4 regions of the Aminobacter sp. GW821-FHT11F06 genome follow, and region 1 is predicted to be linked to each of the others. Evidence: predicted binding sites of a transcription regulator. Region 1 holds the regulator's gene; each other region holds the start of a gene.

Evidence for each region. Region 1 encodes PhoB, which activates phosphate uptake and scavenging genes when phosphate is short. Its sites were predicted from a motif close to TGTCATNNANCTGTCAT; they were not measured.
Region 2: the regulator PhoB is predicted to act here: its motif matches at 1,241-1,257, upstream of AC1RTB_RS24535 (bifunctional 2',3'-cyclic-nucleotide 2'-phosphodiesterase/3'-nucleotidase).
Region 3: the regulator PhoB is predicted to act here: its motif matches at 2,430-2,446, upstream of AC1RTB_RS06155 (PhoX family protein).
Region 4: the regulator PhoB is predicted to act here: its motif matches at 2,349-2,365, upstream of AC1RTB_RS04035 (RNA degradosome polyphosphate kinase).

The regions. Positions count from the first base shown of each region.
Region 1 covers NZ_JBXARL010000006.1:108,566-111,774, forward strand. The annotation lists gene AC1RTB_RS15925 (ROK family protein) at 1-864, shown strand, start outside; gene phoB (phosphate regulon transcriptional regulator PhoB) at 861-1,550, opposite strand; gene phoU (phosphate signaling complex protein PhoU) at 1,573-2,280, opposite strand; gene pstB (phosphate ABC transporter ATP-binding protein PstB) at 2,322-3,143, opposite strand; gene pstA (phosphate ABC transporter permease PstA) at 3,168-3,209, opposite strand, start outside.
Region 2 covers NZ_JBXARL010000013.1:71,464-74,672, reverse strand. The annotation lists gene AC1RTB_RS24535 (bifunctional 2',3'-cyclic-nucleotide 2'-phosphodiesterase/3'-nucleotidase) at 1-1,148, opposite strand, end outside; gene AC1RTB_RS24530 (5-formyltetrahydrofolate cyclo-ligase) at 1,388-2,050, shown strand; gene AC1RTB_RS24525 (Lrp/AsnC family transcriptional regulator) at 2,069-2,542, opposite strand; gene ald (alanine dehydrogenase) at 2,697-3,209, shown strand, end outside.
Region 3 covers NZ_JBXARL010000002.1:354,435-357,643, forward strand. The annotation lists gene AC1RTB_RS06150 (sensor histidine kinase) at 1-234, opposite strand, end outside; gene AC1RTB_RS06155 (PhoX family protein) at 380-2,371, opposite strand; gene AC1RTB_RS06160 (phosphatase PAP2 family protein) at 2,512-3,207, shown strand.
Region 4 covers NZ_JBXARL010000001.1:827,225-830,433, reverse strand. The annotation lists gene AC1RTB_RS04050 (TIGR02117 family protein) at 84-785, shown strand; gene AC1RTB_RS04045 (FAD-dependent monooxygenase) at 740-1,963, opposite strand; gene AC1RTB_RS04040 (zinc-finger domain-containing protein) at 1,980-2,228, opposite strand; gene AC1RTB_RS04035 (RNA degradosome polyphosphate kinase) at 2,433-3,209, shown strand, end outside.

The DNA of each region.
Region 1 (3,209 bases):
GACGAATGCGTCACCATGATCCGGGGCCTGATGGATCGCATCGAAACAACCTACGGCCCGGTGCTGCGCATCGCGCTCGCCGTCCAGGGCATCACCGATTCCGGCTCGCGCAAGCTGCTATGGTCGCCGATCACCCCGCATGACGACATTCCCTTCGCCGACCGGCTCGAACAGGAGTTCGGCGTGCCGGTGACGGTCGAAAACGACTGCAACATGATCGCCGAGGCCTTGCGCTGGCGCGACCCGGTCCGCTACCGCGACGACTTCATCGCCATCCTGCTTTCCCATGGCATTGGCATGGGACTGGTGCTGAAGGGTGAATTGTTCACCGGCACGCATTCATCCGGCGGCGAGTTCGGCCACATGATCCACCGCCCCGACGGCGCGCTCTGCCGCTGCGGCCGGCGCGGCTGTGTCGAGGCCTATGCCGGCAACTATGCGATCTGGCGCAATGCCCGTTTGGGCGATGAAAATGCCGAGCCGCTCGCCGATCTCTCCGACGAGGACATCACCGCCCTCGCCGACGCCGCCCGCGACCATGACGGTCCCGAGCGCGAAGCGTTCCGCAAGGCCGGCGAAGCCATCGGCTTCGGCCTGGGCTCGATGTTCGCGCTGATCGACCCGGCACCGCTCGCCTTCGTCGGTGTCGGCGCTGCCGCCTTCGACCTGATGGAGCCACACGTTCGCGCCGCCATCGCCAAGACGGCGGGCGGGCTGCATTCGAAGGCGATTTCCTTCGACACCGAGCCGAACGAAATCCCGCTCATCCGCCTGGGCTGCATGATGCGCGCGCTGCTTTACGTCGATCAGGAGATCTTCGCCGCCGGCACGACCCCGCGCAGTGCCGGGGCGGATGTCGCCTAATCCTCGCGGATGGCGTAGCCGGCGCCGCGGATGGTGCGGATCACGTCGGGCATGCGGCCGGTGTTGACCGCCTTGCGCAGGCGCCCGACATGCACGTCCACTGTGCGTTCGTCGATGTAGATCGTCTCGCCCCAGACATTGTCGAGCAACTGGCTGCGCGAAAACACCCGGCCGGGATGCCGCATCATGAACTCAAGCAGCCTAAATTCGGTCGGCCCGAGCTTGATCTCGCTCTTCTTGCGGTAGACGCGGTGCGACTCGCGGTCGAGCATGATGTCGCCGACCTTGAGGATCGACGACAGCACTTCGGGCTTGGCCCGGCGCAGCAAAGCCTTGACCCGCGCCATGAACTCCGGCGTCGAGAACGGCTTGACCAGATAGTCGTCGGCACCGGTCGAAAGCCCACGCACGCGGTCGCTCTCTTCGCCACGCGCCGTCAGCATGATGATCGGCAGGCGTTCGGTGTCGGGCCGCATCCTCAGCCTGCGGCATAGTTCGATGCCGGAGAGGGCCGGCACCATCCAGTCGAGCACCAGAAGGTCCGGCACGTTTTCCTGGAGCCGTATTTCGGCCTCGTCGCCACGCGTGACGACTTCGACCTGATAGCCTTCGGACTCGAGGTTGTAGCGAAGCAGCACGCCCAGCGGCTCTTCGTCCTCGACGACCATGATCTTGGGGGCGATCATCGGCTGTCCTTCATGTTGGAGTTCAGGTGGCCGAAACCGGCGACGTGGTTTCTTCAACCTTCGGCCGGTGGAGCGGCAGCTGCGTGCCGGTGACCACGAAATAGGCGTTCTCGGCGATATTGGTGACATGGTCTCCAATGCGCTCCAGGTTCTTGGCGCAGAACAGCAGATGCGTGCAGGCAGTGATGTTGCGCGGATCTTCCATCATGTAGGTCAAAAGCTCGCGGAACACGGCGTTGTACTGGATGTCGATCTTCTGGTCGTCGGCGCGCAGGTTCTTCAGGCCCTCGGCCTGGCGCGCGACATAAAGATCGACGACGCCCCGCACCTGGTCGAGCACCAGCTGTGCCATGGCATCGATCGAATGCGAAAGATTGCGTGGCGTCGGCGACTGGCCGACGGCGCCGACACGCTTGGCGATGTTCTTGGCAAGATCGCCGATGCGTTCGAGATCGCCCGCCATGCGGATGGCGCCGACCACGGCGCGCAGATCCTGGGCCATCGGCTGGCGCTTGGCGATCAGCGTAATCGCGCTGTTGTCGAGTTCGCGCTGCTTGGCGTCCATGATCGTGTCGTCGGCGACAACGCTTTGCGCCAGCGCCTGGTCGGACGACAACAGTGCGCGGATGGCACCGGCAACCATCGAGCCGCCGAGATCGCCCATGTCACGGATGAGCTGGTCGACATGCTGGAGTTCTTCGTCGAAGGACCGGACTGTATGTTCGCCCATGATTTATTCCTCGTCTCGTATACGGCGGCGAAAACGTCCACTCAGCCGAAGCGGCCGGTGATGTAGTCCTGCGTCCGCTTGTCGTCGGGATTGGTGAACATCTTGTCGGTAGCGCCTTCCTCGACGAGATAGCCGAGGTGGAACATCGCCGTGCGCTGCGACACACGTGCCGCCTGCTGCATCGAGTGGGTCACGATCACGATCGTGTAGTTCTCGCGCAACTCGTCGATCAGCTCCTCGACCTTGGCGGTGGCGATCGGATCGAGCGCCGAGCACGGCTCGTCCATCAGGATCACTTCAGGTGCGACCGCAATGGCGCGGGCGATGCACAGGCGCTGCTGCTGGCCGCCCGACAGGCCGGTGCCCGGCTCGTTGAGACGGTCCTTGGCTTCGTTCCACAAGGCCGCCTTCTGCAGGCTTTTTTCGACGATCACGTCGAGCTCGGCCTTGTTCTTGGCAAGGCCATGGATGCGCGGGCCGTAAGCGACGTTTTCGTAGATCGACTTGGGGAACGGATTCGGCTTCTGGAACACCATGCCGACACGCGCGCGCAGTTCGACGACGTCGATCTTGGGATCGTAGATGTCTTCGTTGTCGAGCGTGATCTTGCCGCCGACACGGGCTGTGTCGATGGTGTCGTTCATGCGGTTGAGGCAGCGCAGGAAGGTCGACTTGCCGCAGCCCGAAGGGCCGATCAGCGCCGTCACCTGGTTCTGGCGGACGTCGAGATTGACCCCGAACAACGCCTGCTTGTCGCCATAGTGCACGGTGACCTGGTCGCCGCGCATCTTGATGATTTCATTGGGTCTGTTCATCTCGGCATTCACCGCGTCTTCGAGTTTTTTCTCGGTCATGATGTTCATAGCAGGATACTCCTTGTCCATGCCCTACCAGCGGCGCTCGAAGCGGCGGCGCAGGACGATGGCGAC
Region 2 (3,209 bases), on a different contig from region 1:
TTGCCGACCGGAGTGCGGACATAAGCGAGCGTCGCCTCGTGCTCCTCCTTGGCGGCCGCCTCGACCTCGGGCTTGCTCTCGACAGTCGGCACCACCTTCTTGTCGACGCGCTTGGAGATCGGACGCGCCTCGCTGGTCGAGCTGATGACCTTCCAGGCATTGCCGTCGCGCTCGAGCAGCAGGTCGATCAGGCCGAGATGCGAGCCCCAGAAGCCTCCCATCACGCCCGGCTTGCCGTTGATCGTGCCCTTCGCGTTGTCGACACCGTCGACCTTGTCGAATTTCGGCCCGGGGAAGTCGAGATGGCTGTGGCCGGTGACGATCGCGTCGATGCCATCGACCCCGGCAAGCAGAATGGAGGCGTTTTCAAGGTTTTCCGCAGCTTGCGGCGTGCCCATGCCGGAATGCGAGAGCGCAATGACGATATCGGCGCCCTGTTCCCTGATCTGCGGCACCCAGGCTTGAGCTGCCTTGACGATGTCGCGGGTCATCGCCTTGCCATGCAGGTGCCTGGAATCCCAGGTCATCACCTGCGGCGGCACGAAACCGATCAGACCGATGCGGATCGGATGTTCGGCACCCGAGCCATCCTTCACTTGTCTGTCGAGGATCACGTAAGGCTTGAGAAACAGCTCGTCCTTGGTCGCGTCGGCGGCCAGTCCGCCCTTGGTCAAATTGGAGCAGACGACCGGGAAATTGGCGCCGTTGAGCACCTTGAACATGTAGTCGAGCCCGTAATTGAACTCGTGGTTGCCGAGCGTCGAGCAATCATAGCCCAGCGTGTTCATCGCCTTGATGATCGGGTGGACGTCGCCGTCCTTCATGCCGCGCTGATAGGCCATGTAGTCGCCCATCGGGTTGCCCTGCAGGAAGTCGCCATTGTCGACCAGGATCGAGTTGGTAGCTTCAGTGCGGATGGCGTCGATGATCGAGGCTGTGCGGGCAACACCCATCGTGTCGTTCGGCTTGTCGGCGTAATAATCATAGGGAAAGACGTGCACGTGCAGGTCGGTGGTTTCCATGATGCGCAGATGGGCCTGATTGGCCTGGGCGCGCGCCGAAAACGGGTGCAGCATCACAAGCGCACTCGCCGCGGCCGATCCGGCAAGAAAGGAACGACGAGACATAGGGTGAACCATGTTGGACATTTTCATTCTCCAGGAAATGAACTGACAGTATTTAGCCGGCGTCCCAAAGATCAAATGTCGCGCCAAAATCCGCGCGAGTCCAGCCGACTCGCATGACAGCCGCGCGACAGCCTGTGGGCAAAGAATTGGTCCAGGCGCTTTGCGACCTGTTCGGCCAGCGCGATGTCGCCCGTTGACCACAGGCAGCCAGCATGCAGGACTAGACTTGACGGTGCTCGAAACCTCAAAAAAGGTGCGACATGGGCGATCTCGACGACGAAGAACCCGCGCAATACGCCTCGCCGCCGTGTTTCATGCATGAGCTTGATCCGGAATTCCGCGCGGCACCCGCGCCGGAATGGCCGGAAGTCAGGCGCTGGCGCAAGGCCGAGCGCGCAAGGCTGATCGAAGCCCGCCTCGCCATCCCCGCCGACGCACGCACCGCCATGGCCGGCCTGATCGCGCAAGGGCTCGACCAGGCCATCGGCGATGTGGCGGGCAAGATGGTCAGTCTGTACTGGCCGTTCCGCGGCGAGCCGGACGTGCGGCCATGGCTGGCATCGGTCAACGCGCGAGACGGCAAGTCGGCGCTGCCTATCGCGATCGAACTGGGACGACCACTGATCTTCCGCGCCTACGCACCAGGCGACAAGCTCGAACGAGGCGTGTGGAACATACCAGTCCCGGTCGCCGGCCCCGAAGTGATCCCGGATATCGTCATCGCCCCGCTCGTTGGCTTCGACGCTACCGGCTACAGGCTCGGCTATGGCGGTGGTTTCTTCGACCGAACCCTTGCCGCGCTGCCGAAAAAGGCCCTGGTCATCGGCATAGGCTACGAGATCGCGCGTATTCCGACGATCTTTCCGCAGCCGCACGACATTCCAATGGACAAAATCGTTACCGAGGCAGGCATCATCCGCTGAAGCCGCGCCTTCGGGCAGTCAGAGCAGATCCGGCCGTATCCCCATGACCGTGCGATCGACAATCTCGCGCAGGGCGAATGAGGAGTTGATCTTGGTGACGTGCGGCATCGCCGAGAGCCATTCCTTGTGGATACGCTCGTAGTCGGGCAGGTCGCGCGCGGCGATGCGCAGGATATAGTCGTACTCACCCGACATGAGATGGCAAGACAGGATGTTGGGGCAGCGCTTCACCGCGACCTCGAAATCCGAAAGCGTCTTTTCGAACTGCCCCGACAGCGAGATATGCACGATCACCGTCATCTGGTGACCGAGTGCAGCGTTCGAAAGCCTGGCGTGATAGCCGCTGATGATGCCCGACTTTTCGAGATTGTCGAGGCGACGTGAACAGGCCGATTGCGACAGCCCGATCTTTTCGGCCAGCGCCGCGTTGGGCATCCGCCCATCCTTCTGAAGCGCGTCCAGAATAGCGATATCGATCCTGTCCAACGGCATTCTTCGAATTTCCTTCGACAATACAGAGGATGCACGCAAAAATTATCGATCAACCTGAGGTAGCGCAACCTTTTTCGCAAACATATTCGGAACGATTCGTGATTGACTTCGTCATTAGGGAAGAAGGCCGAAATGGCTGCGGAGGAGCAGGAAAATGCGTGTAGGTTGCCCCAAGGAAATCAAGAATCATGAATACCGCGTCGGGCTGACGCCCGGCTCGGTTCGCGAATATGTCGCCCACGGCCATGACGTGCTTGTCGAGACCGGTGCCGGTGCCGGGATCGGTGCCGATGACAACGCCTATCGCGCGGCGGGCGCCCAGATCGCCAAGACCGCCGAAGAGGTGTTCACCCGCTCCGACATGATCGTCAAGGTCAAGGAGCCGCAGCCCAATGAATGGGCGCAGTTGCGCGAAGGCCAGATCCTCTACACCTACCTGCATCTCGCCCCTGATCCGGAGCAGACCAAGGGGCTGCTTGCCTCGGGTGTGACCGCTGTCGCTTATGAAACCGTGACCGACGAGCGCGGTGGCCTGCCTCTGCTGGCTCCGATGTCGGAAGTGGCCGGCCGGCTGGCAATCCAGGCGGGCGCCACGGCGTTGCAGAAGGCCTATGGCGGCCGTGGCGTGCTGCTTGGCGGCGTGGCGGGCGTGCTGCCGGGCAAGGTC
Region 3 (3,209 bases), on a different contig from region 1:
GTCGGTCAGCGTCAGGCTCCTGCGCATGTCGGGCAGGATCGGCGCTATGACGCCGTCGACATAAAGCGCGGTGGCGGTGGCATAATTGCGGGTGACGCCATCCTCGATGCGCGAGGTGACCCAATAGCCGGCAAGAAACATCGCAGCGAGCAGCACAGCGCCGCCGGCGATCAAAAACTGGATGGCAAGCGATTGCCCAGCCCAGGCCCGGCGAAGTCCTTCGATGATGCGCACCCTTCCTCCTCGTTGAAGGGATCATAGGGGCACGACGGCAGTTGTTGAATTGGGCTTCGGTCGACAAGCCCTCAGACTTTCGTCCGGTGGGTGAACGAAAAACGGCCGGCGGGAGAACCCGCCGGCCGTTTTTCTTGCGCTTCGATCAGACGGCGATCTTGCCGCCGCCCTGCCTGGTGATGGCAACGACAGCCGGGCGAACCGGCATGTCGGGCTTGAAGTCGGGCCAACGCGTCGACAGGTCCTCATAGTAGGACGGACGGCCGAAACCTTCCCAATCCTCGCCGCCATCGCCCGGATGCTGGACGGCGACGAAGGCGGTCTGGTCGTCGGGCGTGAAGAGCGGGCCGCACATCTCGGCACCGACCGGCACGCGGAAGAACAGTTTTGAGGTGGCCCTCGCCTCGCCTTCGGTGTCGACCGCCCACAGGCCGTCAGTGCGGCCGGTGGCCTTGGGCGAGTTACCGTCGGTGGCGACCCAGAGGCGGCCGGCGGAATCGACGGCGCAGTTGTCGGGCATGCCGAACCAGCCATTGTGGGTCGTCGAGGTCGAGAAGGAGGCGCCGACTTCGGCGACCGAGGGATCGCCGCATTTCAGCAGCACTTCCCACTTGCCCTTGATGGCGGTGAAATCACCGCCATCCTCGATCAGCTCGATGATGTGGCCGAAGGCGTTTTCGGCGCGCGGGTTGGCGGCATCGACCTGGTCGGCCTTGCGCTTGGTGTTGTTGGTCAACATGACATAGACCTTGCCGTTGACGGCATTGGGCTGGATGTCTTCGGGCCGGTCCATCTTGGTGGCGCCGAGCAGGTCGGCGGCGCGGCGCGTCTCGATGACCACGTCGGCCTGGCTTGTGAAGCCGGCATCAGCCGTCAGCGGCCCCTCGCCCTGGACCAGCGGCAGCCAAACGAACGAACCGTCCTCGGCGAACTTGGCGACATAGAGCGTGCCTTCGTCGAGCAGGTCGAGATTGGCGGCGCGGTCGTTGGGGTTGAACTTGTTCTTGGTGACGAACTTGTAGACATAGTCGAAACGCTCGTCGTCGCCGAGATAGAACACGACCCGACCGTCGGGCGCGACGATCGATTCAGCGCCTTCGTGGCGGAAGCGGCCAAGGGCGGTGCGCTTCTTCGGCACCGAGTTCGGATCCTGCACGTCGACCTCGACGATCCAGCCGAAGCGGTTGGGTTCGTTCGGCTCCTTGGAGACGTCGAAGCGGTCGTAGAACTTGAACCATTCATAGGTGCCTTCGGGCACACCGACGCGCTTGTAGTTCGCAGCTTCGCGGTGATCGGCCGGCAGCTCGCCGCCGAAATAGCCGTGGAAGTTTTCCTCGGCCATGATGTAGGTGCCCCAGGGCGTCACACCACCGGCGCAGTTGTTGACGGTGCCGAACACCTTGGTGCCTGACGCATCGGCATTGGTCTTGACGCGGTCGCTGCCGGCGGCGGGGCCTGTCAGCTGCATCTCGGTGGTGGAGGTGATGCGGCGGTTGAGCTTGCCGTCGCGCACGACCTGCCACTTGCCGCCTTCCTTGCGTATCTCGACAATCGAACCGCCATGGGCGGCCATCTCGATGTCGACGCGCTTCTGGTCAGCCGGGGCGACATCGACCTTGCCCTCGACGATCTTGACGATGCCGGGGAACATCAGGTGCTCGTTGGTGTATTCATGGTTGACGACCAACAGGCCATGCTCGGACGAGCCGTCGAGCTCGATGTAGCCGACATAGTCGTTGTTGTAGCCGAACTGCTTGGCTTGGGCTTCCGCGGTCTGGTTGAGCGGATCGAATTCGGGCGCATCAGTGAAGATCGGGTCGCCCCAGCGCAGCAGAACGTCGGCGTCATAGCCTGATGCAACATGGTGCTTGTCGTCGATGCCTGCCTCGATCTCGTCGAAAACGAAGGCGGACGCTGTGGCCGCGCGGGCGTCGTCGGCGAGCAGGATGGCGATGGGGCTGACGGTTGCGGCAATGGCCGAGACGGCGAGCGAGCCCTGCAGGAAGCCGCGGCGGGAGAAACGCCTGGCGATGATGTCGCCCATGGTGCGGTTGTCGGTCGGGTTGTGGCCGGGACCGTCATTCTCCTCGAGCATGGAAGTGCGGAATTTGTGATCGCCTGGAGTGTGCTGGTTCATTGTCTGACCTCTGGCTGGTGTTCGGCTTGGGGTTCGCCGAGACCGCTAATCGGACGAGATAACAGCAGCATGACAGTTTCGCCGGAAATCCGCCTTGGTTATAGAGCCTCAACGACGGGCAACAAACGAACGGCAGGGCGATGCGGCAGACTTTGTGGAACAGGATTGGATTTTCGCTGCTTGCGGCGGGCATCATCATCGCCGGCGGACTGTGGGGATTCGTCGCGCTTTCCGAAATCGCCCGCGACACCACGCCGCGTGCCTTCGACACCGGCATATTGCTGGCCTTCCGGGTGGCTGGCCAACCCGACATTCCTATCGGCCCGGCCTGGCTCGCCGATGCGATGCGCGACGTCACCGCGCTCGGCAGTGCCTCGGTGCTGATCTACATCACCGCGATCACCATCATTTTCCTTGCTATGACCAGGCGCTGGGGCCTGGCACTGTTCGTGTTTGTCGCCGTCGCCGGCGGACAGGTGCTGTCGAGCGTGCTCAAGCTCGGCATCGACCGGCCACGCCCCGACCTCGTGTCGCATCTGGCGGAGGTGCACACGATGAGCTTTCCGAGCGGACATGCGATGCTGTCAGCGGTGGCCTATCTGACGCTGGCCGCGCTTCTGGCGCGCTTCCTGCCGGGGCGCCCAACGACGGTGTTCGTCTTCGGGATCGCCGTGCTGACGACGCTGATGGTCGGCATCAGCCGGGTCTATCTCGGCGTGCACTGGCCCTCCGACGTGCTTGCCGGCTGGTGCGCGGGCTTTGCCTGGGCGACCTTGTGCTGGCTGGTCAGCCGCGCCCTGCTGAAGGACAAAGGCGCCGACCAGGGCATGCGCTAGAT
Region 4 (3,209 bases), on a different contig from region 1:
CAACAATCTGAAAGCCCGGTCGCATTTCGGCCGGGCTTTTTGTTGAAACCTTACAACGCTGCGACAAAGGGGACAGCCTGCCGGTGAGAAGGACTTTTCGTCTTCTGGGCCTCCTTGTCCTGTTCGTGGTCGCTGCCATTGCATTGGGCACGCTGGTGCCGAGGCCGCTTTTCGGCGGCGGGCCAGTTGCGGCAACACCGCGCCACATCCTCGTTTTCACCAATCCGATCCATACCGATATTGCCGTGCCGCTTGATGCGTCGGTACTGGAAAAGTTCGGCTTTCTGCTCGGCGCGGGAATAGAGGCGGACTTGCCGGCGGCGCGCTATCTGGTGTTCGGCTGGGGCAGCAAGGCCTTTTACATCGGTACGCCGACATGGGCGGAACTCAAGCCGGGGCCTGTGCTTGCGGCGTTCACGCTCGACAGTTCTGTGATGCATGTCGATCTGGCTGGCGACGTCGCACTGCCACACCCGACCGTCAGCCGCTTCGATATCGGCGAGGCCGGCTTTACCGCTCTGCTTGATTTCATCGCGCGCAGCTTCCAGCAGGGGCCAAATGGCGTGCAGCGTATAGCTGGTGTGAACTACGGCGCCTATGACGGTTTCTTCGAGGCCAACGGCATGTTCAACGCCTTGGCTGGCTGCAACACCTGGACGGCTGCTGCACTTCGAGAGGCTGGGTTGACGACCGGCTGGTGGAACCCGCTGCCGGCAACGCTGAATGTGTCGCTCGGCCTCTACAACCGGCCCTGGTCGGACCAGCCGGGCGGGGTCCAGCCATAGAGCCAGTCCATGTCGGCGGCGAGGCTTTCGGGTGACTTGAGTTTGAGGAACAGGTTGCGCGCCACTGCCACCGGCCCGTTGGCATGCCAGGCGAAGCGGTTCAGCGCGCCGCGCCGTGCCACTTTGCGCACGCGTGACTTGCGCTCCATTTCCCACCGCGACAGTGCGTCGGCCGTCTGTGGACCTGCCACAAACGCGTCCGCCAGCGTGTAGGCGTCCTCGATCGCCATCGCCGCTCCCTGGGCGGCGAAGGGCGTCATGGCGTGTGCTGCATCTCCGATCAGCGCGATACCGCTCGCTGCGGTCCAGGGGCGGGCCTGGTCGACTGTATGCAGCGGCCAGACCGTCCACGGCCCGGCTTCGTCGATGAGCCTGGAGAGTGGAGGAGCGGTGCCGCGCATGGCGCGCTTCAACGCACCGGCGTCGGTCTCGCCCGACCATTGCTCGGCGATCGAATTGCCCGGCGTGAAGGCGGCGAGGTTGATCGCGGTGCCGGCGCGGATCGGGTAGGCGACGAGATGGAAGCCCGGGTGAAGAAAGGTCGTCACCATTGCCGGCGAGCTCAAGGCGGCAAAATAGCGGCCGACATCACCGTCGGCGGAGAGGGTCGTGCGCCATGCAAGTTCGCCGGAAAAGCGGCTCTTCTCGTTCGGGCCGACCAGCCGCCGGCTGGCCGACCAGACGCCGTCTGCAGCGACAAACAAAACAGCCTCGACATTGGAGGCGACGCCGCCTTGCATGACCGCTACCCTGATGCCGTCAGCCTGTGCCTCGACATCGGTGACCTCGGAACTGGTGGTGACCTCGATCAGCGGGCTTTCCGCGACCCGTGCGAGCAACGCATTTTGAAGGTCGGAGCGATGAGCAACGAGGTAAGGGGCTTTCCAGCGCCGCTCAGCCGCGGCTCCCAGCGGAACGCGCGCGCGTTCTCCCAAGGTTGCAGCGTCGCGCAGCACGATCGCTTCCGGCCGCACGGTTGAGGCGCTGAGCAGATCGAGCACGCCAAGACGGTCGAGGATGCGGGTGGCGTTGGGAGAAATCTGGAGTCCGGCACCGACTTCTTCAAGCACCGGAGCGCGTTCATGGACGCGAACGCCAAAGCCGTGCCTTGCGAAGGCGAGCGCCGCAGTGAGCCCGGCGATGCCGGCCCCTGCGATCACGATCTGCCGCGATTGCATGACCGCGGCTTTGTCGTCAGGCTGCGCGGTCGACGACGTACAGGCAGCCTGACGGCTGTGTCTCGGTCGCCTTCAGCTTGGACGAGTAGCGATAGAGCGTCGAGCAATAGGGGCAGACCTTTTCGGCGTCCGCGCCCATGTCGAGGAACACATGCGGATGGTCGAAGGGCGGGTTGGCGCCCACGCACATGAATTCCTTGACGCCGATCTCGATCACGGCATGTCCAGCATCGTTCTGGAAGTGGGGGATGGAGCCGCCGGCCATGGTGTTTTTCCCTTCTGAGGAACTTCGCGCATGAATGCCACGGCGCCTTTGCACGTCCAAGGGATTTGCGACGCCGTTATCGGAAGCGTTTGTATCATAAGCGGCAGGTTTGCAAGATGCTGAAATGAAACTGTCGCAATTGCCTGTCAGAGGATAAGTTGAGCCGGATAAGCGGCGGAACGCTGCGGTGGGGAAGGGTTGCATATGAATCAGTTGAGGCCGGTACATACCGATTTCGTCAACGACAAGTCGCCGACCGATGCGGTAGGCGGCAACCCCGATCGCTTTGTCAATCGCGAGTTCTCCTGGCTGCAGTTCAACAGGCGGGTGCTCGAACAGGCACAAAACCCGAACCACCCGCTACTCGAGCGCGTGCGCTTCCTGTCGATTTCGGCCGGCAATCTCGACGAGTTCTTCATGGTCCGCGTCGCTGGCCTTGCCGGGCAGGTGCGCGAGGGGATCACCATTCGCAGCCCCGATGGCCGCACGCCGGAGCAACAGCTCGAACAGCTGCTGCTCGAGGTCGAACGCCTCCAGGAGGACCAGCAGAAGAGCCTGTCGAGCCTGATGGAGCTGCTCAAGCTCGAAGGTATCGAGAGCATCTCGGCGACCGACCTTGCCAAGGATGAGAAGAAGTGGCTCGAAGACCACTTCATGGAGCAGATCTTCCCGGTCCTGACGCCGCTGTCGATCGACCCGGCGCATCCTTTCCCGTTCATCCCCAATCTCGGATTTTCCATCGCGCTACAGCTGCGCCACCGCAAGAATAGTGAGGAAATGACGGCCTTGCTGCGCCTGCCGGTGGCCCTGCGCCGCTACATCAGGCTGCCGGATCGCAAACGCACGGTGCGCTTCATCCCGATCGAGGAGACCGTGAGTCTGTTCATCGGCAAGCTCTTCCCCGGCTACGAGGTCAAGGGCTCAGGCACGTTCCAGATCATCCGCGACAGCGACATCGAGGTCGAGGAAGAATCCGAAGAC